DNA from 3 places in the Pseudoalteromonas sp. APC 3694 genome. Region 2 is predicted to be linked to each of the others. Evidence: predicted binding sites of a transcription regulator. Region 2 holds the regulator's gene; each other region holds the start of a gene.

Region 1 (8,408 bases), on a different contig from region 2:
CAATATTGACTTTAAAACCAATGTTTTTTAAATTATCGATGCTCACTAGCTGGTTTCTTTTAAGCTTGTCTCCGGGGGCTTTTACCTCCTCAAAATGAACTGCGCTGTTATCAACAATCATTAAATCGGGGTAACCATCTTTTAATTGTCGGTAGTTTTTTGCCATGTTTTTTAAATGGCTTAATAGCGCATTTATCGGGCTGTTTAAAATAAGCATCTCTAATGGCTTTAATACATCTTTGTGCCATCTAAATAAGCCATTTGATTGATCATAATACTTCGCTGAATGGTTACACACTAAACGCAGCAATTTTTGGGTACTATTACACGCAGCCAGCCGCGCCTCTACTTGCGAGGATTGATTTAAATAAAATGTATCTGTTTTTAAGGCTTGCGGGTAAATATCAAACTCATTGCAGGGGGGTGTCGGAGTTTCAATAAAAAGTTCCTGCCAAAAAACCAGCGCAAATAAGCTTTGCCACAAGGTATTCTCGGTATAAAAAACGTGTTTACCTTGGCGAGTGTAGTGATCACTTACACCTAACTCAACATCGCCACGATAGAGCTCATCAACTTCTATAATACAGCGTGTACTGGCTAACATTTCACTAAGCCGTGAGCGTGTTTGCTTGTTAAATTTGCGCATTAAAAAGTCATCCGCAAAGTACAGTAACTCATCGGTGAGCGGATTTTCTATAATTTTCTCAAGTTGCGCCTTTACCCATTCTTTATTGCCTAAACGGTATTGCTCTCTTATTTGAATTTCTAGGGCGTGCGCATCATCCTCGCAGGCATTAAGTACATCAAACGCTAATACAGGGTTAGTTGTTTTTAGTTGCTTATAAAGTATGATCAATAACTTATTCTTTAGCTCTCGAGCTACAACCCCTACTGCTAATTCATTTATTAACTGTTTTGCTAACGTCTCATTTTCATTGTCATCTTTCGCGTTTTTAACGGCTAACCGAAAACGGTTTAACACATAGTTAGATTGCGCTTCCTCAATTGAGTCAAAGCGAGACAAACTTTCATTATGCCCTTGCCTAACAGGGGTTACCCCTAAATCTCTTAGTACAAACCGGTTTTGATGATTAACATCACCGGCACTGAGCCTGCCAATATACAAAAACTCAAAATACTGGTAACACTCATCTCTATTATTGATCACGTACTGATTATACAAATGCGAAAGACGCTCTGGCTTAGATTCAAAAAATGAAATAGCGACTTCAACTAAACAACTTTTAGCAGCACTTTTTTTAAATAGTGGTGGCAGCTCTTGTTGAGCTAACAACTCAATTAAGGCCGGCTTTGTTAGATGGCTAAGCAGTTGCTTAGCGTCTGCTTGTGAGGGTTCACAGATTAACCCAGCTGTTTTTAAATTAAAAAGTGACTGATAAGGCGAAATAATCTCTTCATAATTTAATGACTGAGTTTGCACTAAATAAGGTTTACGAGAATAAATACGTGCTAGCATGCATTGGCTTTGCTCGTCGAGGGTGTTTATTTTATTAATAAATGTAATGTGCTTTTGCTCAAGTAAATGCATACATTTATCGCTTACAAAGCCTATTAGCTCTTTAAAATGTGCCAAATAATATTTTGCTGGTAACTCTTTTTTCATAAAAACCGCCAGTACTGTATATAAAAACAGTATAATTATTTGAGCGCTTTTAGCAACCCAATTAGGAGTTAATAGCCTTTTAGAATTTAAATTGATTCAATCTCGGGCGCTTTAATTTTAGCGAGGTTTGTTACTTAATAAACTAAGTTAAAACCGAGCACCCTTTTTATACCCTGGCCCTTATCTTCACCTGTGTAGATAGCAGAACCCTTCAAGCAGTGCGTGTTTAACATTAACGAAGCGTTAGTACCTATTTACGGGCATTCACATGGCAAAAGATCTATTTTTCTTAAAAACCAAACATACTGCTGAAACTTCAATCTCAAAAGATAAACAGACCCTCGCGCAACTCAATTAATTTATTTATGCATACGTATTACTATTGAAATATCTTTTTTAGCGTGATTACTCTGTGCTAAGGTTGCCCGCAAATTATTAGTGGTACTTTAACTTCATTACACATAATAAAAATTAGGATTGAACAACATGACAACACAGCATGCAACTAAAGGTGAGCAAAGCGCACAGACAAAGTGCTCACTTTTATACGTTATTTTTATATCGGCTGTTGCCGCCATTGGTGGCTTTTTATTTGGTTTTGATTCAGGCGTTATAAATGGCACTGTATCGGCATTAGGTAATACATTTAACTCAAGCAGTGTAGCAACAGGGTTTAATGTTGCCTCTGTTTTACTTGGTTGTGCGCTGGGTGCTTTAGCTGCTGGCCCATTAGCTGACAAATTTGGCCGTCGCGCTATTATGATTGTCACTGCACTTATATTTGCTATCAGTGCATTTGGCTCTGGTATTGCTGATAGCTCAGCTGAGTTTATTTTTTACCGCTTATTTGGTGGATTAGGTATCGGTGCGGCATCTGTTTTAGCGCCGGCTTATATTGCAGAAGTAGCACCTGCCAGCTTACGCGGCCGTTTAGCAACACTGCAGCAGCTTGCTATTGTTCTTGGCTTATTTGCAGCCTTTTTAAGTAACTACCTAATTGCTAATGCCGCAGGCGGTGCCGAGGGTATTTTACTGTTAGACTTAGCTGCATGGCGCTGGATGTTTTGGGCTGAACTGGTTCCTGCAGGCTTATTTTTGATTGGCGTACTTTTTATTCCTGAGTCACCGCGTTACTTAGTCGCACAAGGCAAGCTTAAACACGCTAAAACTGTATTTAATAAAATCTCAAATGACGATGCTGATGCGCAAATCAGTGACGTAAAGCAGTCTCTGAAAAGTGATAAAAAACCAAGTATTCGCGACTTATATATTGATGGCAGTAAAAAAGTACACCCTATTGTTTGGGTGGGTGTAGCTTTATCAGTTTTCCAACAATTTGTTGGTATTAACGTGGTATTTTATTACGGTTCAGAACTTTGGCAAGCCGCTGGTTTTGATGAATCACAATCACTGTTTATAAACGTGCTTGCGGGTACCACTAATATTTTATCGACCTTTATAGCTATTGCTTTAGTCGATAAAGTAGGTCGTAAGCCACTATTATTGGTAGGTAGCATAGGTATGTTTATTAGTTTAAGTGCACTTACCTACACCTTTGGCAGTGCAGGCCTTGATGAAGCGGGCAAGTTAGCACTTAGCGAAAATATGGGTACCTTTGCTTTAATAATGGCTAACCTGTTTGTGGTATTTTTTGGTTTAAGCTGGGGCCCAATTGTGTGGGTACTGCTTGGTGAAATGTTTAATAATCGCATTCGCGGAGCAGCCCTTGCGGTTGCAGCTAGTGCGCAGTGGATAGCTAACTTTGCTATTACTATGACCTTCCCTATCATGCTAGGTAGTATTGGTTTAGCAGGCGCCTATGGCTTTTACACTCTCTCAGCGTTTATTAGTGTGTTCTTTGTGGTTAAATACATTAAAGAAACACGCGGTATGAAATTAGAGTCAATGTAATCACTTGGCTGGAGTAAAATAGCGCTTAATAATGCTGTTTTACTCCAGCGTATTTAACCCTCCTTTGTAAGCCCTTTCATTTACCTGTTCCTCATCCACAAACAATATGCTTTTTTAGTATATATAATCTTTTAAAGTTCTTTTTTGGAATATAAAAAGGGTGCAAATAACCCGGCTACTTTTTCAGCTAATGGCACGCAAATGTCGGTAGGTATAGAATTATTTGCTCCTAAGCGTAACTACACCGCTGCAAAGGTCGATGAATACTTTCCCAATGCACTGTATTTGGACGCAACCACCAAAAAGAGTGATAACAGCTTATTTGCAATTCCCGAATTTGCTATTGGCCATCAACTAAATGAGCGCATTAATATTGGCCTATTAGTTTACGGTAACGGCGGAATGAACACAGAATATGTGGCTGATTCAGCTCCTCAAGGCACATTTTATGACGGTACCACCGGTGTTGACTTAAAACAGTTATTTGTCAGCCCAACCATGAGCTATCAATTAAATGAGCAAATACGCCTAGGTGTATCTGCTATTTATGTAGTGCAACAATTTGAAGCACAAGGTTTGGCAAATTTTGCCGCTTTTTCGCAAGCACCAGAGGCGCTGTCTAATAATGGCGTTGATACCAGCACAGGCATTGGAATACAACTTGGGATCAGCCACATTATTAATTCGTCATTTAGCTGGGGCGCCAGTTACCGTTCATCAGTGTCTATGGATAAATTTGACCGTTACAGCGGCCTGTTTGCAAAGCAAGGCGGGTTTGATTTACCAAGCTCTATTCAGCTCGGTACCGCTTGGCAGTTTTTACCATCGCACCAAGTGGTGTTTGATTGGCAAAAAATAAATTACAGTGAAGTAAAAAGTATCGCCAACCCTATTACTAATTTAATGTCAGCGCCACTAGGGGCTGAAGCCGGAGCAGGCTTTGGTTGGCACGATATGAGTATTTATAAACTGGGTTATCAATGGCAACGCACTGAGCAACAAAAAATTAGGTTTGGTGCTTCTTATACCGAGCAACCCATTCCATCATCTGACATTTTATTTAATATTTTAGCGCCCGGTGTACAAGAATGGCATTTTACAGCAGGCATTAGTCATGCACTTAGTGACGCGGTGCAATTTAACGCAATGGCTTTTTATTCACCTTCTAAAAATGTAACAGGTGCAAACTATTTAGCGCCTAATCAACAACTATCAATTTCAATGGAACAATCAGGATTGGGTGTATCCCTTGCTTGGAGGATTTAAACGATGACAACCGAATTCACACCACTATCTGGGGCTATTGGCGGTGGTTTAATTGGTCTAGCCTGCGCGTTATTACTGGTTTTATTTGGTAAAGTAGCGGGAATTTCAGGGCTTATAAAATCAATTTTTAATCCACTGGCAGCAGCTTCTCGTTGGAAACTTTGTTTTATGATGGGGTTATTACTAGCAGGTGTATTTATACAATTATTTGCCCCTGAGCTGTTAGTAGGTGAATTAAGCTTATCCCCTTGGATGATTATTATTGCAGGGCTTTTGGTCGGTGCGGGAACCACGTTAGCGAATGGCTGCACCAGTGGTCACGGCGTGTGTGGTATGTCGCGCTTTTCGGCTCGTTCATGGGTATCAACCTGTACGTTTATGGCAATCGCCATTATCACCGCTAATTTAGTAGGGTAAATCATGCACGCAATTATTACGCTTATTTTAGGGTTTGTATTTGGTTTGGGACTAATTATTAGTGGCATGACCAACCCAGATAAAGTGCTTAACTTTCTCACTTTTAATCAGCAATGGGACGGTAGCTTAATTATTGTTATGGCTGTTGCAATGACCATTATGATGGGCGCATGGTTTTGGCTCACTAAAAAAGGCACGCCGGTGTTTACCGACAAACTAAGCCTTAGCGATTTAAAAAAGGTCGATACGCGGTTAATTACTGGCTCTATTTTATTTGGTTTAGGTTGGGGCTTAAGCGGCGTGTGCCCGGGCCCCGGGCTTGTACAACTGGTATCACTTAAAACAGAGTTTTGGTTATTTTTTGCTTCAGTACTTGGCGGTATGTGGCTGACCAAAAAAGTATAATATGAATTGCCGAGCACGCCTCGGCCACTTAGCATGCTAACCGTGATCTATGCTGTGTGCTCTTCAGCTGCTGCTCAACTGAGTATATTACCAATCACTGTATATAAATCATCGCTATTAAAGGGTTTGGCTATAAAGTCATCCATACCAACAATTAAACAGCGCTGCTTATCTTCTTCATAAGCATTTGCAGTGATCGCCACTATAGGTACTCGTAAGCCGGTTGATTGCACGTGTTACGGAGATGCATGCCCATTATTACACGACAGTGGCTGATTTTGGTCGGGAATTTGCATGTTCAGTGGCGAGTAGCATGGCGGAATTTATTGGAAGGCTAGATAACCCAAGCAATGAGATTTGGACGATCAAACGGGACGATAAAATCCATCTGTTGCCATTGATGGTGAAGATCTTGGGCATAATCGAGCACATTTACGATGGTTCATTGCGGACGACTCTTTGAGAGGTTTCGGACTAGGTAAACAGCTTCTCAATTCTGCATTAGCTTTTGCCGATGCTCAGGGTTTCGTCCAAATCAACTTATGGACTTTCTCAGGGCTTAATGCAGCTCGATATCTTTACGAAAGTCAGGGCTTTGCATTGGTGGAAGAGAAACTAGGCTCAAAATGGGGTGTAGAAGTCTTGGAGCAACGCTTCACCAGGTGCATATAAACGTGAATAAATATTTAAGGAGTCTCAATGACAGCTACAAAAGAAGAAGTTATCGCTTTCATGAAATCGGAGTTTCCACAAAGTAAATGCGTTGTGGAAGCAGTGAGCAACGGTAGAGCGACTGTATCTCATCATGTAGGTCAGGATGAATTACGTCCTGGCGGAACGGTTTCGGGGCCTGTTTTAATGAGTGTGGCTGATGTGGCACTTTATGTGGCGATACTTGGTAAAATTGGCATCGTGCCATTGGCAGTAACAACTAGCCTTAACATCAACTTCTTACGTAAGCCATCGGCAAATGAGCGAATCATTGCGGAATGTTCTCTGATAAAAGTCGGCCGTACTCTCGTGGTTGGGGAGGTTTCTCTGTACTCTGAGGGGGTGAGTGATTTAGTAGCACATGTTGTGGGTACATACTCTATACCGCCCTATACATCGAAACGAAGTGAGAATATTAAAACAATTAACTCTCTGAAAGCTTGACTCCGTTTAAAAGAAAAAAGGCAGTTATTTGAGGGGAAGATTAGTGGTTACCAATTGCAATCTTATATAAACGCCTACTTCAGGCCTGCAGCGGAGGCATTGAAGCAATTCGAGGCTAACAAACAAAGTCAGTCGGACAGCTAACGCTGTCGCTGCTTTGGGCGTAGAACGTTCGCCCCTTGTCTGAAGCGGACTTGCGCAAAAGTTATGTCCAACGTCCGCTAATCGCTCTTTGCCGAAGTTCGGCTCAGTGCCATGAGCAGTCATTCATGATCAACTTGTTTCTGCCCCAAAACGAGTCAATGCAAATGCTCCAAGGCGTTGTTTCGAGCAAGGAACGGGCCTATAGCTTAACGATATTTGTGCAGTGAGACAACTATGGTTAAATGTTAACGACAGCGTCGCCCAACCATTGGTTGAAGCTTAATAAATTACCTATTTACATTTCTGAGGTTTGCGTTTAAGGGCGTCAAGTATATTTACTGACTTGAGAATTTAATTTATTTCCAAGCATGTAATCAAGCAGCAGGTTTCTAGTTAAAACTTACCATTATATATTCCAGTAAAGAGTAGTTTTTTACGGGTTTCTCTTGTGTTTAAATGCCTCAACAAAAGCTAAAAATGCAGGTGATGACTGTCTTCTGTTGGGGTAATAAAGGTGAAATCCAGGAAAATACGGTGTCCAATCAGTTAATATTGATTTTAATCTACCATCATTCAGATAAGGTCTTGCCAGTTCTTCAGGAACAAATCCGAGACCAATACCATCAACGGCTGCATTCAGGACATGTATAATGCTGTTAAATACAATGTGCCCCTTACCCTTAACAGTAAACTCTTTACCATCTTTTTCAAACTCCCATGCATACACAGATCCTTCTGGCCGATGTCGAATATCAATGCACGAATGCTCAGGTAACTCGTAAGGTGTTTTAGGCTCTCCGTGTTGATTGAAATAATTGGGAGATCCAACCACAACGAGGCGTATATCGGGACCTATGGGAAGCGCTATCATATCTTGATTGATTGATTCACCTAAACGAATACCCGCATCAAACCTATCGGTAACAACATTGGTAAATCCATAATCGACGTATAGTTCAATAGTTACGTCAGGAAAATTCTCCAAGAATTGAGCCAGTTTAGGTCTTAAACAGAGTTCAATTTGATCATCTGTACACGAAATACGAATCGTGCCAGATGGTTTATCTCTTAGCTCTCCCAGAGCTTCCACCTCCTGATTTATCATCTCAAAAAGGGGTGACAAAGAGGTAATTAATCGTTCTCCCGCTTCTGTAGGTGATACGTTCCTAGTCGTTCTAGTTAGTAACCTTAGTCCCAGCCTTTCCTCTAGACTTTTCATTCTATGACTTAATGCTGATGGGGTAATACCAATTTTTGCAGCTGCCTTGGTAAAGCTTTCATCTTCAGCCACGGCAAGAAAAGCTTGTATGTCGTCAATTTTTGTAAAATTCATTATTGAGTTTTTCTCACAAGTTCATCAAATTACATGCTACTAATCATGTTACTTAATCTGTGTCAATATTTAAATTAATAATCAGCTATTCAATCAAGACATGATGATACAGGGGACATACTTATGGCTTTAATAGATAGTACTAAACATGCT
Region 2 (8,408 bases):
AGGTAAAAATTTACTCCCTAAAGCGAGTTTAATTCTTGCTAATCCACCTTTCGGCACCAAACAGGGAGGTGGTATACCTACCCGTGATGATTTAGTACATTACACTTCAAATAAGCAACTCGCCTTTTTACATACCATGTATCACAGTATGTTAAAACCCGGTGGGCGTGCGGCAGTGGTATTGCCAGACAACGTTTTGTTTGAAGGTTCAACAGGCCGTAAAATTCGTAACGATTTAATGGAAAAATGTAACCTTCATACGATTCTTAGGCTACCTACGGGAATCTTTTACGCCGCTGGTGTAAAAACCAACGTACTGTTTTTTGATAAACCTACAGATATAAATCAAGATAAAGGCAACACCAAAAAAGTCTGGGTATATGACCTTCGTGTAAACATGCCGCAATTTGGTAAACGAAACGTTTTAACCAAAGACCACTTTAAAGAATTTTATCAAGCTGTAGGTAGTGATTTAACCGAGGTAGATGATGCTAAACGGCAAGCTTTTATTGATAACCACCAAGACGGCAGTGAAATTGGGAATGTGGATACGTGCCGACTAAGAGCGTTTACCCGTGAAGAAGTTGCAGCTAAAGAAGACTCCCTCGATTTAGCATGGATACGTGATGACAGTATCGAAGATGCAGCTAACCTGCCAGAGCCAGATGTATTGATCAACGAAGCCATTGAAGAACTAGCGGCAGCAATTACTGACCTAAAATCTATTTTAGTGGAATTAGATGCAGCGGTAGATACTGAAGAGGTTTTAGTATGAGTCAGTTACCTAAAAACTGGAAACCTATTCAATTAAAAAACTTACTCTCCTTTGTATTAGGTGGCGATTGGGGTAAAGATCCTGATTATCAGGATGATGATTTTGATACTGTTTTTTGTATCCGAGGAACAGAGTTTAAGAACTGGTCTAGAGAAAAAGGTATAACCAGCGTAGAGCGTAAAGTAAAAAAAACTAGTGCTCAAAAGAGAGAGCTTCAGCTTGGCGATATTTTGATAGAAATATCAGGCGGTGGCCCAGATCAACCAGTTGGAAGAACTGTATTAATCGATGAGGATGCCCTAAAACATAGCCCAGATTACCCAAAAGTTTGTACCAATTTTATACGATTAGCTAGGCCAAATGACACGATAGATTCAAGATACCTCAATTATTATTTAAGAAGTTTTTATGCTTCTGGCGAAGTAGTTAATTACCAAGGTGGAAGTAATAACCTACGTAATTTGAAGTTCAAAGAATATGAAACTATCAAGGTGCCTGTTGCACCACGATCAGAACAAAAGGATATAGCAGATAAGCTGGATTCAGTATTAGCCAAAGTTGAAACAGCGCAAGCACGTCTCGATAAAATCCCAACCATTTTAAAGCACTTCCGCCAATCCGTCCTTACAGCAGCCACCTCAGGTGAACTCACCAAAGACTGGCGTGAAGGAAAAAGATTTTGTTTTGACGAAGTATCATTAAAAGAAGTTACAGGTATAGATATTGGACACGCATTCAAAAGTAAAGAGTTCGAAAGTGATGGAGTTAGGTTACTTAGAGGACAAAATATTGAACCCGGATCTTTAAGGTGGTCTGAAACTAAATACTTTCCAGAAGAGAAATTGGAAAAATATGCTCATTTATTTATAAATAAAGGGGATATTATTTTAGCTATGGATCGGCCAATTGTTAGCGCAGGTTTAAAGTTAGCTAAAGCCAAAGCTAGTGACCTACCATGTGTTTTAGTGCAGCGAGTCGCTAGGTTTAAACCTAGCAGCAAGATATTAAATGACTTTTTGTACTACTCCCTTTTAGCTCCAAGTTTTAGTAATTATTTACTGCCAAATCAGACTGGTAGTGACATACCACATATTAGTGGAAAACAAATATTAGAATACAAGATAAAGTTACCAAAAACAGAGGAACAAATTGAAATAGCTAGGCGACTAGAAGAATTCATGATTTACGCTGCTGCAATTGAAAAGCAATACAGAGCAGCAAAGCTTCGTGTCGATAAAGTGACTCAATCAATACTAGCAAGAGCATTTAGCGGAAAGTTATTTTCACCTATATCTGAAGATGAAAGAGAAGAAGTTGAAGTACAAGCGCAGAATTCAAAGTCAAAGCAGACAAAGACTGAAAGAACAGAAATAGCTCAGGAAAATACGAAAGCCCAAGCTGACAAAATTGCGTATAACCTTAGATCAAAAATCAAAGTAGATTCCACTCCCATTATTGAGGATAACCCAGAACAAACTGGCGAAGTCTTCACGCTTCTAAAAAGTAAAAGCAAAGGCATATCTGCTCAGGCATTATTTGATGAGTTATCTGACAATACTTTCAGCGCTATTGATGATCTTTTCAGTGAGTTAAAAAAGCTTATTGAACAAAAAATGGTTATTCAAGCTGGTGAAGGTGACAACAGTACTTTTAAGGTGACTAACAAGTGAAGGTAGATTTTTTAAAAATCAGGGATGGCTTTAAAAATATCCACAACTTAGCAATAGATTTTGACGATAAAGAGCTATTAACGGTTCTTATCGGTAGAAACGGCTCAGGAAAATCGAATGTTATTGAAGCCTTAGTTCGTATTTTCAGGGCATTAGATCTTGGAGAAGAACTAGCGCCTTTTAGCTATAAATTAATCTATTCATTAGGCGCTAATAATGAAAAGCGCATTGAAGTTGATGCCTCACCAGATTATGGCACTACTCCTCATCAACAACACAAAATAAAGGTTTCGATTAAGCAAGCAGATAATAGCTATTCGAAACTTGAAACAGTGGCTCTGTCAAAGGTCAAGCGAGATAAAAATGGGGCTTCCGAGTACTTACCTCAACACCTTTTCGCTTATTACTCGGGGCCAAGTGATAGGTTAGAAGATTTGTTTAAAACACATAGAAACAAGTTTTATCATAAGCTTTTGTATAACAAAGTAAAAATTGAAGATGAAGTTCGCCCTTTATTTTATGCAAAACCCTATCACAGTCAGTATGTATTGCTTGCATTCTTCTTAAACCAACAGCAGCGTGTTGGCCGTGAATTCTTAGCTGAACAATTGGGTATAAAAGATTTTCATTCTGTTCATTTTGTATTTCGCAGGCCTGAATGGGGGAAAAATAATAAGAGAGATATCTTTTGGGGCGCTCGTGGCGTAGTTCGTGACTTTTTAGACAGGTTACTTCCTTATAGTTATGGACCAGTAAAGTCGACAAGAGAAGAAGCAACATCGTTAACAGGTAAAGGCGTTGCAAATGAATTCGTACATTTGTTTTTACCCGATATATACGGTTTAAAAAAAGTAGCTAAAGGCCTAAAGCCGAAAGACTTTTTTAAAATGCTAGAAAGTACATTACTTTCTGAGCTTATTGATAGCGTAAATATCAAAGTTAAATTACATAACGATGAAATTGTCAGCTTTAGTGAATTAAGTGAAGGTGAGCAACAGTTATTAACCGTATTAGGTCTTTTAGAATTTACTGTTGAAGATGATTCATTGTTTTTATTGGATGAACCAGATACTCACTTAAATCCAGCATGGGCGGCCAAGTATCATACTTTTCTTAAACGCTTTATACCGAATCAAAAATTCTGCCATATCTTAATGGTAACCCATCACCCACTAGCGATTGCTGAATTAGATAAAAAGCAAATACAAGTAATACGTAATAATACCGATGGCTTGTCGATAGCTGAAGTACCTGCTGAAAGCCCAATAGGAATGGGCGTTAATGGCATACTAACCAGTGACATGTTTGGTATGGCAACAACGCTAGATAGACACACAAGCGGTGTTATTGAGAAACGTAGAACGTTACTTGAAAAAGAGACTTTAAGTGAAAATGAAACCAAAGAATTAAGAAAACTAAATGGTTCGTTAGAGCGGTTAGGATACGGCTATACCCACCCAGATGAAGATTATAGGCAGTTCCTTATCGCTAGAAAAAGAGCAATGGACGATTTAGACTCGAAAGGTATAGATGATACGCAGTATCGTTTGAATATTATTGAAAATATATTAAAGACAAAAGGACTGGCTTAATTGCGACATATAGACATTAATTTAATTGATGCATGCAAACCTGTTAACTGGGATGTGGATGCTAGACAATGGTTAACTGAAGTTAGGAATGCACAGGACAAGTCAGCAGAATTTACGCGGCTTGGTAGTAAATGGTCACCATTTAAGGACAACTTTATTAATCAATTTGGTGATAAATGTTGGTATTCAGAAGTACCAAGGATTAACACTGATTTCAATGTTGATCACTTTCGCCCCAAGGGTGCTGTGAAGAAAGCCAAAAAGACTTATGCCATGAGAGTGGTAGGTGGACAATCACAAAAACATTCTGGCTATTGGTGGTTAGCATTCGAGCCAAAAAATTATCGATATTCATGTCAATACGCCAATCAACCAAGAGATAATGGTGGAAAACATGATTACTTCCCACTTCAAGATGAAAGCACCAGAGTATGGAGTCAATGTTCGCTAACAAACCATAATGCTGAAGTTCCTGTTCTTATCGATCCATGCGTACTTGCCGATGTTCAATTATTCTCATTTGAAAAATCTCCCGGTATGGCACACTCAAGATTCGACCAAGCAACTGATAAAACAAAATACGAAAGAGTACGGACGAGCGCCAAATGCTATAACCTAAATCACAAAACGGTGAAAGGTAAACGACTAGAAGTAATCACATCTGTTCAGCAAGACTTAAAGCTACTAGAAAGCATTCATGGATTACCGCAGGCGAGTAAACAAGCTATGCAGGTCCATGTAAACAACGCTGAAAATAGACTGGTTGATGCTTGTGATAGAAAATCCCCATTTTCAGCCGCCGCAGTAGCTTTTGTTAAGCCTAAAAAAGTAGAGCCTTGGTTGGCTAATATTTTAAATAGGTTAGATCTCAGTGATTGAGATCTAATAACAGGAAATAAAGAACCCAATTTTTAGCCTTGTTTGATTTAATGCTTAGTTTAAGTTGTGCGCGCCTTACTGCATTTGAGAATTGTAACTTAGCAAAAAGAATGATTAATAACTGTGTGAAGCTGGCGTCAACCAAGAGATTCACCCATTTGGAAAAAAATTCACTGAATCTGAAACCTACAACGGCATATAAGGCATTAATTTATATTTGCGATTTTTAAATAACTGTATATACTCACAGTTAATTGTACTGTATGGAAAACCAGTTGTATGCGACCATTAACGAAACGCCAAGCGCAAATACTCGAACTCATTAAAGTGTTTATTAAAGACACTGGTATGCCTCCTACACGTGCCGAAATTGCACAAACACTGGGTTTTAAAAGTGCAAATGCTGCAGAAGAACACTTAAAAGCATTGGCCAAAAAAGGTGTTATTAAAATGAAGCCAGGCGCGAGTCGCGGAATTCAGCTTGTTGAAGAAGAGGAGCCAGAGCAGTTAGGCTTACCTTTAATTGGCAGGGTGGCTGCCGGTGAGCCAATATTGGCGCAACAGCATGTAGAAAGCCACTGTAAAATTGACCCTTTAATGTTTAAACCTGCGGCCGATTTTTTATTGCGTGTTAACGGTATGAGTATGAAAGACATTGGTATTATGGATGGTGATTTACTTGCTGTGCATAAAACCCAAGTTGCCGAAAATGGACAAGTTATTGTTGCCCGTGTTGACGACGATGTAACCGTGAAGCGTTTAGAAAAAGCGGGCAGAAAAGTACTCTTACATGCTGAAAATGATGAGTTTTCAGCTATTGAGGTTGATTTAGAAAATGAGTCGTTCAATATTGAAGGCTTAGCGGTAGGTGTTATTCGTAACGCTGACTGGATGTAGTATTAAAGCATAATTTAGCGCTTAATGGTGATTAGGCGCTGGGTTTGTTAGCAGCACAATGTCTAACTTATCAAATGTATGACTATATGTTGTTAAGTGCTCCCCCTATCATAAATAAAATCACTAAATACTTTATAAATAAACAAATTTACTCTGCTTTTTTAAGTTAACAATTTTTTATATTTCTATCCTGTAATTTCAATACACCCCTTACTAAACCTGACTCTTAGATTAATTGCCTGACTAGTTGCTATTTTTTTAGCTGCGCATTTTAAAAAATTCACCTTGTCTATTTTTCATACTCACCTTGCTTATTGTTTATTTTTTAACTAGTTATTAAAGAGCTGGAATAAAAATAACTCACAGCTTAGTCGTTTTGAGAACACACATTTACTAAATCCAGCACCCTTATAAAAAATAAAAATAACGAATAGGCGTTTAAGCCGTATGCCTCTTCGCTTTGCGTCAGCAATAGCATCAAAGGAGCCGTCACATGGGTAAGCTGAGTTCTTCCTTGTGGCTTATATTGTTTGTTTTTTCGCAGAATGTGCTTGCTAATAGCCAATATAATATGCGTAAAGGCGTAACCGATATAAGTAATAATGTATACCAACTGCACATGACTATTTTTTTAATATGTTGTGTGATTGGGGTGATCGTGTTTGCCATTATGTTTTGGGCACTCATTCATCATCGCAAATCTAAAGGGGCTGTCCCTGCCCAATTCCATGAAAGCACCAAAGTAGAAATACTGTGGACTGCGATCCCTTTTGTCATCTTAATTGTTATGGCCATTCCTGCGACTAAAACTTTAATTGCCATGGAGGATGCCAGCAAAGCTGATCTCACCATTAAAATTACAGGCTCACAGTGGAAGTGGCATTACGAATATATGGGAGAGGACGTTGAGTTTTATTCCATGCTAGCTACCCCTCAAAATGAAATAACTAATCTTGCTGATAAAAACCCGAATTATTTACTCGAGGTCGATAAACCGCTGGTACTACCAATTAATCAAAAAGTACGTTTTTTAATGACTTCAGATGATGTTATTCACTCATGGTGGATGCCTGACTTTGCCGTTAAAAAAGATGCAAACCCTGGGTTTATTAACGAAACATGGACCAATATTAATGAGGTTGGTACTTACCGTGGGCAGTGTGCAGAGCTTTGCGGTAAAGATCATGGTTTTATGCCTGTTGTAGTAGAAGCTAAAACAGAAGAAGACTTCAAAACGTGGTTAGCAGAGGCTAAACAAGCCAAGCAAAAAGCAGCTGAAGCAGACGCTGCGTTATTAGACCAAGTTGTACCAAAAGAAGAGCTGATGGCGCTTGGTGAGCAGGTTTATATGGCGAGCTGCGCGGCGTGCCATCAGCCAACAGGATTAGGCTTGCCGGGTGTTTTTCCGGCTCTTAAAGGCAGCCCAATAGTCATAGGTGATATCAAAGGGCATATAGATATTTTGCTCCACGGTAAACCGGGTACGGCTATGCAGTCTTTCGCAAAGCAATTATCAATCAAGCAAATAGCAGCTGTTATTACCTATAAACGCAACGCGTGGGGTAATGACACTGGTGATGTAATTCAACCGAGCGAGATACAAGCGGCACTGGATGCTGATGGGGAGGCTAAATAATGAGTAGCATTGCAGAACAACCTAATACCAATGAGGCTCATCATGCCCATCAACCTGCCACAGGCTTTAAGCGCTGGTTATTTACAACCAACCATAAAGATATAGGTAGCTTATATTTAATTTTTTCACTCACCATGTTTTTGATTGGTGGAGCAATGGCCATGGTTATTCGGGCTGAGTTATTTCAGCCGGGTTTACAATTGGTTGATCCTCACTTTTTTAATCAAATGACCACAGTGCACGGTTTAATCATGGTGTTTGGTGCAGTAATGCCTGCATTTACTGGATTGGCAAACTGGATGATTCCGTTAATGATTGGTGCGCCAGATATGGCATTACCGAGAATGAACAACTGGAGCTTCTGGATTTTACCATTTGCGTTTTTGATTTTGTTAGCGTCATTGTTTATGCCTGGTGGCGGTCCTGCATTTGGTTGGACCTTTTACGCGCCGCTTTCCACCACTTATAGTAACGACAACACAGCAATGTTTGTATTTGCTGTGCATATTATGGGTATTAGTTCGATTATGGGGGCCATTAATGTGGTGGTCACCATAGTAAATATGCGTGCTCCGGGTATGACGTGGATGAAGCTGCCGTTATTTGTGTGGACATGGTTGATCACGGCGTTTTTACTTATTGCAGTTATGCCGGTACTTGCTGGTGCAGTTACTATGGTGCTCACCGATAAATACTTCGCGACCAGTTTCTTTGATGCCGCTGGTGGTGGCGATCCGGTGATGTTCCAACATATTTTTTGGTTTTTTGGTCACCCTGAAGTTTATATTATGATTTTGCCTGCCTTTGGCATTATTTCTACGATTGTTCCCACCTTTTCACGTAAAAAACTATTTGGTTATGCCTCTATGGTGTATGCCACCTCCTCCATTGCCTTGTTGAGCTTTATTGTGTGGGCGCATCATATGTTTACCACTGGTATGCCCGTGGCGGGTGAGTTG
Region 3 (8,408 bases), on a different contig from region 2:
GGCTCAGGAATGGCGGCATTAAGCGTCACTTCCATTACTTTAGGTTTAGGTGGATGAATGTTTGCTGATGCATACAAAAATCCCCCTAATGCTAAATGCAGTATTACTGATTTGATTAACGACGTATTCATATGACTACTTGGTCCCCTCAAAGGATTCGGTCATTAAGCCTACCGATGGTACACCTGCATTCTTCAAAAAATCCATGAGCAGTAACACTTCTTGATACGACACTTTACCTGAGCCTTTAATCATTACTGGGGTATCAGGGTTTTTCATTAGTTGTAGTTTAATTACAGCGGCTACATCTAATGCTTCCATTGGCTCTTCCGGATCAGTACCTATACTTACATAATACTTACCTTGCGAATCAATAGAGGCAATAATGGGCGGCGTATCTTTGGTATCAACTAAGTCTGACTCTTCCATTTTTGGTAGGTCTACTTTTACGCCATGGGTTATTAATGGCGCAGTGGCCATAAATATAATAAGCAACACCAACATTACATCAATGTATGGTACTACATTAATTTCTGCGACTGGGCGACGCTTTTTACGCTGGTACATTCGCTTGAGCCTCTATTTGGGTAGCTGCTTGACGGTGTAAAATATTGGCAAATTCTTCCATAAAGTTAATGTAATGAGATTCTAACTTTTCAACTTTATTAGCAAATCGGTTATAGGCAATAACGGCAGGAATAGCCGCAAATAAACCCATTGCTGTTGCAATCAAAGCTTCTGCTATACCTGGTGCAACCATTTGTAAGGTTGCTTGTTTTACTTCACCTAAGGCAATAAAGGCATTCATAATACCCCATACTGTACCAAACAAACCTATGTAGGGGCTAATTGAGCCAACGGTTGCTAAAAACGATAAGCTTGATTCTAGTTTTTCTATTTCACGAGAAAGCGCAACCCGCATTGAACGATGCGTGCCTTCCATAACAATGCCTGCACTTTGAAAGGTATTTTTTTTGTGGCGTGCAAACTCTTTGAAACCTGAGGTGAATAACGCTTCAATACCCGTTGATTGACCACCGCGTGATGAAATTTCGTTATATAGCTTACTTAGGTCAACACCAGACCAAAAACGATGCTCAAATTTTTTGGCATTTGCTAAGGCGTCAGAGATGGCTTTTTTACGTTGAAAAATAATAGCCCACGACATAACCGACATAGCAACCAACGCTAGCATTACTAATTGCACAAGCAAACTGGCTTCTAGAATTAGATCTAAAAAATTAAGCCCTGATCCCACGTTAAACTCCTAAATAATTAAAAACATCAAATTGATTTATTTGAGTAAGGTAACTTTGTAACACATTAGCCACCATTAAAGTTCAGCTAGTGTATCTAGTGTATTTCCTGCTGACAACGATATTGCTGTGAATAGCCAACAAAAAACGTTAAAAAAATAATTTTACTACTTAACTCTTGTTTTACTGTATAAATAAATAACAACAAGACTATTTATAAGCCCGCTTAATTTCACTAAAGAGTCACAAAAATACGCTGTTTATTCAAAATTAATGCATAAGCACTCATAAACACTACACGCTTACCTTAACGTAATAGTAAAACTAATACCGAACGTTTATATGTTAATACACATAAACAAAGCATTTCATTAACTTATAGAATTAATGGTTAATTAACATGCAACATTAAGTAAAAACAGAAAACCCTGCTATTAGTTTTTTTAATCTGAAAATATAAATTTTCTAGTTTGAACAAATTCTGCCGCTTCGGTATTATTCTCCTATACCGAGCTAGCGCATTAAATGAAAGCTATTTCATTGAATCCAGTTCTTCGTAATATGATTTATTTCGTATTACTTTTTTACTTCTTGGGGTATGACCTCAACAAGTAAAACGTAGTTCCCTAGATTACTTCCTTAAACTTGTTGTTTGCCCGCATTATTTGCGGGCTTTTTTTTGCCCGCAATTTGTAAAATTAGTTACACTCGGGCTCAATACCGTTACTGCAGGCGCACAATAGCCTGATATGTCTTAACGCTCAGTGAATTATTGGCAAAGTAAAATACGTCTAAATTTAGCCTTTGCTTATACTAAAAAGCCACTGTCGTTAAAATGACAGTGGCTTTAGAAAGAGTCTCGTTATTCTGGTTATTTAATCTTTTTTAGGTAACAAGCCAAAATGGTGATACGCATTATCAGAGACAATTCGCCCTCGCGGCGTGCGCTGAATAAATCCTTGTTGAATTAAAAACGGTTCGATCACATCTTCTATGGTTTCTTTCTCTTCGCCTATTGCCGCGGCTAGGTTGTCAAGGCCAACAGGGCCACCCATAAACTTTTCGATGATGGCGAGTAAATATTTACGATCCATGTAATCAAAACCGCTTTTATCAACGTCAATCATGTCGAGGGCTTGTTGAGCTACCTCAGCATTAACCGTACCGTCTGACTTTACTTGGGTGTAATCGCGCACTCGACGCAATAATCGATTTGCAATACGTGGCGTGCCACGAGAACGTTTGGCTATTTCGGCGGCGCCATCGTCACACATTTCTAAACTAAGATAATGCGCTGAGCGCCCCACAATGTGCGATAAGTCTTCAACAGAATAAAATTCTAAACGCTGTACAATACCAAAGCGGTCACGCAGTGGAGAAGTTAATGACCCCGCACGGGTAGTTGCACCAATGAGTGTAAACGCGGGTAAATCAAGCTTAATAGAGCGTGCAGCAGGGCCCTCACCTATCATAATATCGAGCTGGTAATCTTCCATTGCCGGGTAGAGTATTTCTTCTACTTGCGGGCTCAAACGGTGAATTTCATCAATAAACAGTACATCACCTTCTTCAAGGTTAGTAAGCAATGCGGCTAAATCGCCCGCTTTTTCAAGCACAGGCCCAGAGGTGGTTTTAATATTTACGTTTAATTCGTTGGCTACAATATTGGCAAGCGTGGTTTTACCTAAGCCTGGCGGACCGAATATTAATAAATGATCCAACGCTTCGCTACGACTACGCGCGGCTTCAATAAATATTTCCATTTGTTGCTTAACATGCGGCTGACCACGATAATCGGCCAGTAACTTAGGCCTGATAGCACGGTCTATGGTATCTTCGTTGGTTTTTTCAGCAGCATCTATTAAGCGATCAGCTTCGATCATAATTTACTCACAGCATTGATTTCAAAGATTCTTTAATTAGAACCTCAGTCGACATATCGGGTTTGCTTATTGATTTTACTGCTTTTTGCGCTTGTGGCAATTTATAACCGAGCGCCACTAACGCCGAAACCGCATCATCGGCCGCATTATTGGCTATAGTTGCATCGCTCGCAGGCTCTATTACGGCGCTATCGCTAAATGGGGTAAATAAATCGTTGCCCCAATTTTTTAATCTGTCTTTCATTTCGAGCACTAAGCGCTCTGCGGTTTTTTTACCCACACCTGGCAATTTAACCAAAGCGGTAGCATCTTCATTATTTACGCAACTTACAAACTGCTGCGCCGACATGCCCGACAAAATAGCTAAGCCTAATTTAGGCCCTACGCCATTAGCTTTTAACAGCTCTCTAAATAACGCACGCTCGGTTTTATTATTAAAGCCAAACAATAACTGTGCGTCTTCGCGTACTACAAAGTGAGTGTACACAATGGCGTTGTCGCCTACTTTAGGCAAATCGTAAAAACAGGTCATTGGCATTTGTACTTCGTAGCCAACGCCGCTCACTTCTAATAGTATTTCTGGGGGCTGTTTTTCAACTAACACGCCGTTTAAGCGACCTATCATTGTTATTTCCTTAGACGTCCTCTAACGGTTTTGCTTGCGCTACCCGCTAGTTTTATTAAATTTTGTTCAGAGTGGGCATGGCAAATTGCAATTGCAAGCGCATCCGCCGCATCGGCTTGCGGCGTACCTGGCAGTTTAAGTATGTTTTTAACCATATGTTGAACTTGCGATTTATCTGCCCCACCGTTACCCACAACGGATTGCTTTATTTGCCGTGCTGAGTATTCAAAAACCGGTAAGTCGGCCATAGAGGCACCGACAATCGCAGCGCCACGAGCTTGGCCTAACTTTAAAGCAGAATCAGGGTTATGCGCCATAAATACTTTTTCTATAGCAAATGTTTCAGGCGAAAATTGCTCTATAAGCTGTGTAATGCCTTGGTAAATCATTTTAAGTCGGGTGGGAAAGTCATGATCGGCTAATTTAATACAGCCACTGCCTAAGTAAGTAAACTTAGCCCCTTGGTGCGCAACCACACCGTAACCCGTTAAACGCGAGCCCGGATCAATCCCTAAAATTATGGCCAAACAGCACTCTCATTATTGTTATTTATTAATAGTGCTAATAATGCCAGAGCACTGTATAAATTACCAGTACCAAGCAAAAACAAAAATGCCTACATAAAAAGTAGGCATTTAAACGCTATTTGGCTGAAAAGTTTACGCCAATGCGCGTACTAAGCCTTGGGTATTTTGTTTAAGCGTACGGGCAATCATAAAATAGCCTAACCCTGCTACAAACACGCCACCAGCAACGGGGCCAATAATCCAAATATTAGGATGCAGCTTACCCGCTAAATCAAACATTTGCTGCTGAACAATCAATAACGCAATATCGCTGAAAAATGCAGCCACCAGTCCGGCTAAACCGCCCAGTAATAAAAACTCATACAAGGTGGCATTTTTGATTAATCGGCTTTTAGCGCCCAAAGTACGCAGTATCACAATTTCTTGCATCCGCTCACCTAAGCTTGCTTGCACCTGCGATATAAGTACCAACGCGCCACACAACACCACAATAGCCAGTACAAAGCCAATAGCTAACGACACTTGCTCAATAGTCGATTGAATTTGTTTAACAAAGTTGTCTACATCAATCGCTGTAATCGTAGGATATGTACGTAATAACTGGCTAAAGTCGCGCTTTTGCTCAGGCTCAATACGTACTGATGAAATATACGTGGCCGGAAAGCTGCTCAACACATCAGGGCTTAAAATAATGAAAAAGTTAGGTTTAAGCGTGGCCCAATTAACTTTACGTACACTGGTAATTTTAGCGTCGAACGACTGCGCACCAATTAAAAACGTGAGGGTATCGCCCATTTTCACATCAAGGCGCTTCATCATCGACTCTTCAAGTGAGGCCTCAGCTACTGCGCCATCGCCAAACCACTGGCCATCGATAATGTCATTTTGTGAGGGGACTTCGTTAAGCCAAGTTAAGTTAAGCTCGCGGCCAATACCTGAGCGGGCTTCTTCGTCTTTTTTCTCGTTGTCTTGCAATGACACTTCACGTGCTACTGCTTCGCCATTTACTGCATTTACGCGGCCACGAATCGTTGGGTAAAACTCCGACACTTGAATGCCTTTTTGCGCTAAGTATTCATTTACCGGATCCAGCTCATTTTGCGTAATATTAACCAAAAAGGCATTAGGTGCATCGCTTGGTAACTGAGACTGCCAATCCGAAATAATGTCGTTTTTTAGCACAATTAAAAACAACAGTAATTTAATCGCTAGCGAAAAACTAATTAGCTGCACCGCATTAACGTTGGCGCGCTTTTGAATAGACGCAATAGCCAACGACCAGCTGTTACCTGGCTTTAAGCCAAGCTTTCGGCCCCCGCCAAATATTAATTTAGAAATTAAAAACAACACTAAAATAAGCGCAAGCGTTGAGGCAAATAAAATAAGGGTAATTTTAATATTGTTACTAAATAACCACATTAATAAAAATACCGTTAAGGCGCTAAGCCCTAAATGGATTTTACTTACCGCAAGGCGATCACCTAAATTACGGCGAAGCACTCTAAGTGGTGGAATATCAAATAAATCTAACAATGGCTTAATAGAGAACATAACCGCACAAATAACCCCGGTGCTAATGGCGACTAACCACGGTTTAAACCCTGCCATGGGCAGTTCGGTTCCCATGCTTTTTGCAAGGTAACCAGCTGCAACTTCTTGTAAGCCGTAACCAATAGCAAGGCCAACGACTACCGCCATAGTACACACCATTAATAAGTGCATAAGGTAAATTTTGCGGATCATATCGCGGCTGCCACCTAAGGTTTTCATCATCGCGACGGGGTCGTATTGACGCTCACAATAACGCTTGGCCGATACCGCAATAGCAACCGCGGCTAATATAATGCCCAGCAAACCGGCTAATAACAAAAAGCTTTCAGCTCTGTTTAAGCTATTTGAAATGGGCGATTGACGGTCTTTTACACCATACCAGTTTTGGTTTTCTTTAAGTTGCGGTTTTAACCAATCGTAAAAACTATTGATGTCGCTTTCATCACCTGCATACAACTGGCGGTAAAATACACGGCTACCGGGCTGTATTACTTCAGTTTTTGGTACATCATCAATATTAATAAGTACTCTGCGACTGCTAGAGAACACATTAAATGGCGCATCGGGTTCTTCTACAATCACCTTTTCCACATTGAATAACGCGGCACCTAATTCAACTTGGTCGCCTACGTTTATGTTTAAACTGTAAAAAACAGATTCACTTAACCATACGTTACCAGGGCTTGGCGCACCGGGTGCAACCTCAGTTTGAGCATTCAAACCCGACTTAACTTTCAATTGGCCTTTAAGCGGGTAACTGTTTGATGCAGCCTTTACCGAGCTAAACTGCATTTGATCGTTTGCAAACAGCATAGTGTCAAAGTACACCATTTGTGCAGTTTGTAAGTTTTGTTGTTCTGCTTTGGTTATAAAGGCGGTATCTATGGCGTGATTGCTGGCAAGAACACGATCTGCTGCTATAAATGCACTGCTTTTTTGGGCAATACTTTGTGCAATTCGCTCTGTCACCATAGATAAAGTAAGCACGGTTAATACTGCCAGTGCAATGGCTGCGCTTATTACGGTTAGTTCACCACGGCGAAACTCACGAGAAAATAGTTTAAGCGCTAATTTAGCCCACATTTGCCATTTCCTCTGTTGAATTGTGTACCAGCTCACCCGCCTCTATTTGAATAATACGTTCACACTTTTGCGCCAGTGCTTCATCGTGGGTAACTAAAATAAGCGTAGTGCCATTTTGTTTATTTAAATCAAATAATAACGCTTCTATCATGTGGCCGTTTTTGCTATCTAGGTTAGCTGATGGCTCGTCGGCAAACAGTATTTTAGGCGAACCCACGAATGCCCGAGCAATGGCAACACGTTGTTGCTCACCACCAGATAACTGCGACGGGTAATGATCAACACGGTGACTCAAGCCGACTTTTTCAAGTAATGCGAGCGCTTGCTCTTTAGCATCATGTTCGCCAGCAAGCTCAGCGGGTAACATCACGTTCTCAAGCGCAGTTAAACTTTGTACCAACATAAAAGACTGGAATACAAATCCGATTTTAGCAGCTCTCAGTGCGGCCCGTGCTTCTTCATCTAATTCGTGCAGCGGCTCGCCATCTAACACCACCTCGCCACTGCTAGCCGTATCAAGCCCTGCTAATAAACTTAATAAAGTGGATTTACCGGAACCCGACGTGCCCACTACGGCAACAGACTCGCCATGCTTGACATTAAAGCTGATGTCGCTGAGGATGGACAACTCACCTTCAAAGGTGGAAACCACTTTAGATAAACCATTTACTTGAATTATATTTAATTGAGAAAGCGCTGACATATGACTCATTCTATCCTACGTTGTGTATTCATTTTATTTTTAGTTATTAACCCACTACACGCGGTAGCTAACAACACGATTTTAATACTTGGTGATAGTTTAAGCGCAGCCTATGGCTTAAAACAAGAACAAGGCTGGGTGCAATTGTTACAAGATAAATACGATACCGAGCAACGTCCTATCAACTTAGTAAATGCCAGTATTAGCGGCGAAACCACCGGCGGTGCATTGCGCCGATTAGACGCGCTACTTGAGCAATACCAACCAACTCACGTGCTCATTGAGCTTGGTGCTAATGATGGCCTGCGCGGTTTTCCAATCACAAAAATGCAAACTAACTTAACGGCTTTAATTGAAAAAAGCCAAGCTGCAAATGCACAAACCGCACTTATGGAAATTTATATTCCACCTAACTATGGCCCACGTTACAGTAAAATGTTCACCGATAGTTTTGCCAGTGTTAGCAAAGCCACAGGCTCTTATTTAATGCCGTTTTTTGTACTTAAAGTAGCAGGAAAAAACGAGCTAATGCAAAACGATAACTTACACCCTAACAAAACTGCGCAACCAATACTACGAGATGAAATGTATAACACGATCAACCAGTGGTTAAATAAAGAGTAAAGCCGTGTAAAACTTCTGGCGCAAGCGCTTAATATTAAACGCTTGCGCAATAAATATCCAAACAAACAAAAGCTTATTGATTTTTTTATAAATACACGTACTATTGCAATCGAAGTCGGTATGTGGCGCAGCTTGGTAGCGCACTGTCATGGGGTG

The links. Region 2 encodes LexA, which represses DNA repair genes until DNA is damaged. Its sites were predicted from a motif close to TACTGTATNNNNATACAGTA; they were not measured.
Region 1: the regulator LexA is predicted to act here: its motif matches at 1,637-1,656, upstream of QMA00_RS06280 (exonuclease domain-containing protein).
Region 3: the regulator LexA is predicted to act here: its motif matches at 4,341-4,360, upstream of ruvC (crossover junction endodeoxyribonuclease RuvC).

Annotation. Positions count from the first base shown of each region.
Region 1 is NZ_JASDDE010000011.1:75,186-83,593, reverse strand. Features, by position in the region: gene QMA00_RS06280 (exonuclease domain-containing protein) at 1-1,624, opposite strand, end outside; gene QMA00_RS06275 (sugar porter family MFS transporter) at 2,111-3,535, shown strand; gene QMA00_RS06270 (outer membrane protein transport protein) at 3,680-4,801, shown strand; gene QMA00_RS06265 (YeeE/YedE thiosulfate transporter family protein) at 4,805-5,218, shown strand; gene QMA00_RS06260 (DUF6691 family protein) at 5,222-5,623, shown strand; partial or broken gene QMA00_RS06255 (response regulator) at 5,698-5,847, opposite strand; gene QMA00_RS18935 (GNAT family N-acetyltransferase) at 6,020-6,295, shown strand; gene QMA00_RS06250 (PaaI family thioesterase) at 6,323-6,778, shown strand; gene QMA00_RS06245 (LysR family transcriptional regulator) at 7,356-8,255, opposite strand; gene QMA00_RS06240 (alpha/beta hydrolase) at 8,379-8,408, shown strand, end outside.
Region 2 is NZ_JASDDE010000031.1:33,194-41,601, reverse strand. Features, by position in the region: gene QMA00_RS11800 (N-6 DNA methylase) at 1-775, shown strand, start outside; gene QMA00_RS11795 (restriction endonuclease subunit S) at 772-2,445, shown strand; gene QMA00_RS11790 (AAA family ATPase) at 2,442-4,037, shown strand; gene QMA00_RS11785 (hypothetical protein) at 4,038-4,916, shown strand; gene lexA (transcriptional repressor LexA) at 5,196-5,813, shown strand; gene coxB (cytochrome c oxidase subunit II) at 6,307-7,449, shown strand; gene ctaD (cytochrome c oxidase subunit I) at 7,449-8,408, shown strand, end outside.
Region 3 is NZ_JASDDE010000005.1:78,479-86,886, forward strand. Features, by position in the region: gene tolA (cell envelope integrity protein TolA) at 1-131, opposite strand, end outside; gene tolR (protein TolR) at 136-567, opposite strand; gene tolQ (protein TolQ) at 554-1,258, opposite strand; gene ruvB (Holliday junction branch migration DNA helicase RuvB) at 2,132-3,139, opposite strand; gene ruvA (Holliday junction branch migration protein RuvA) at 3,147-3,764, opposite strand; gene ruvC (crossover junction endodeoxyribonuclease RuvC) at 3,767-4,291, opposite strand; gene QMA00_RS03355 (FtsX-like permease family protein) at 4,424-6,925, opposite strand; gene QMA00_RS03360 (ABC transporter ATP-binding protein) at 6,915-7,628, opposite strand; gene QMA00_RS03365 (arylesterase) at 7,629-8,252, shown strand; tRNA gene QMA00_RS03370 (tRNA-Pro) at 8,369-8,408, shown strand, end outside.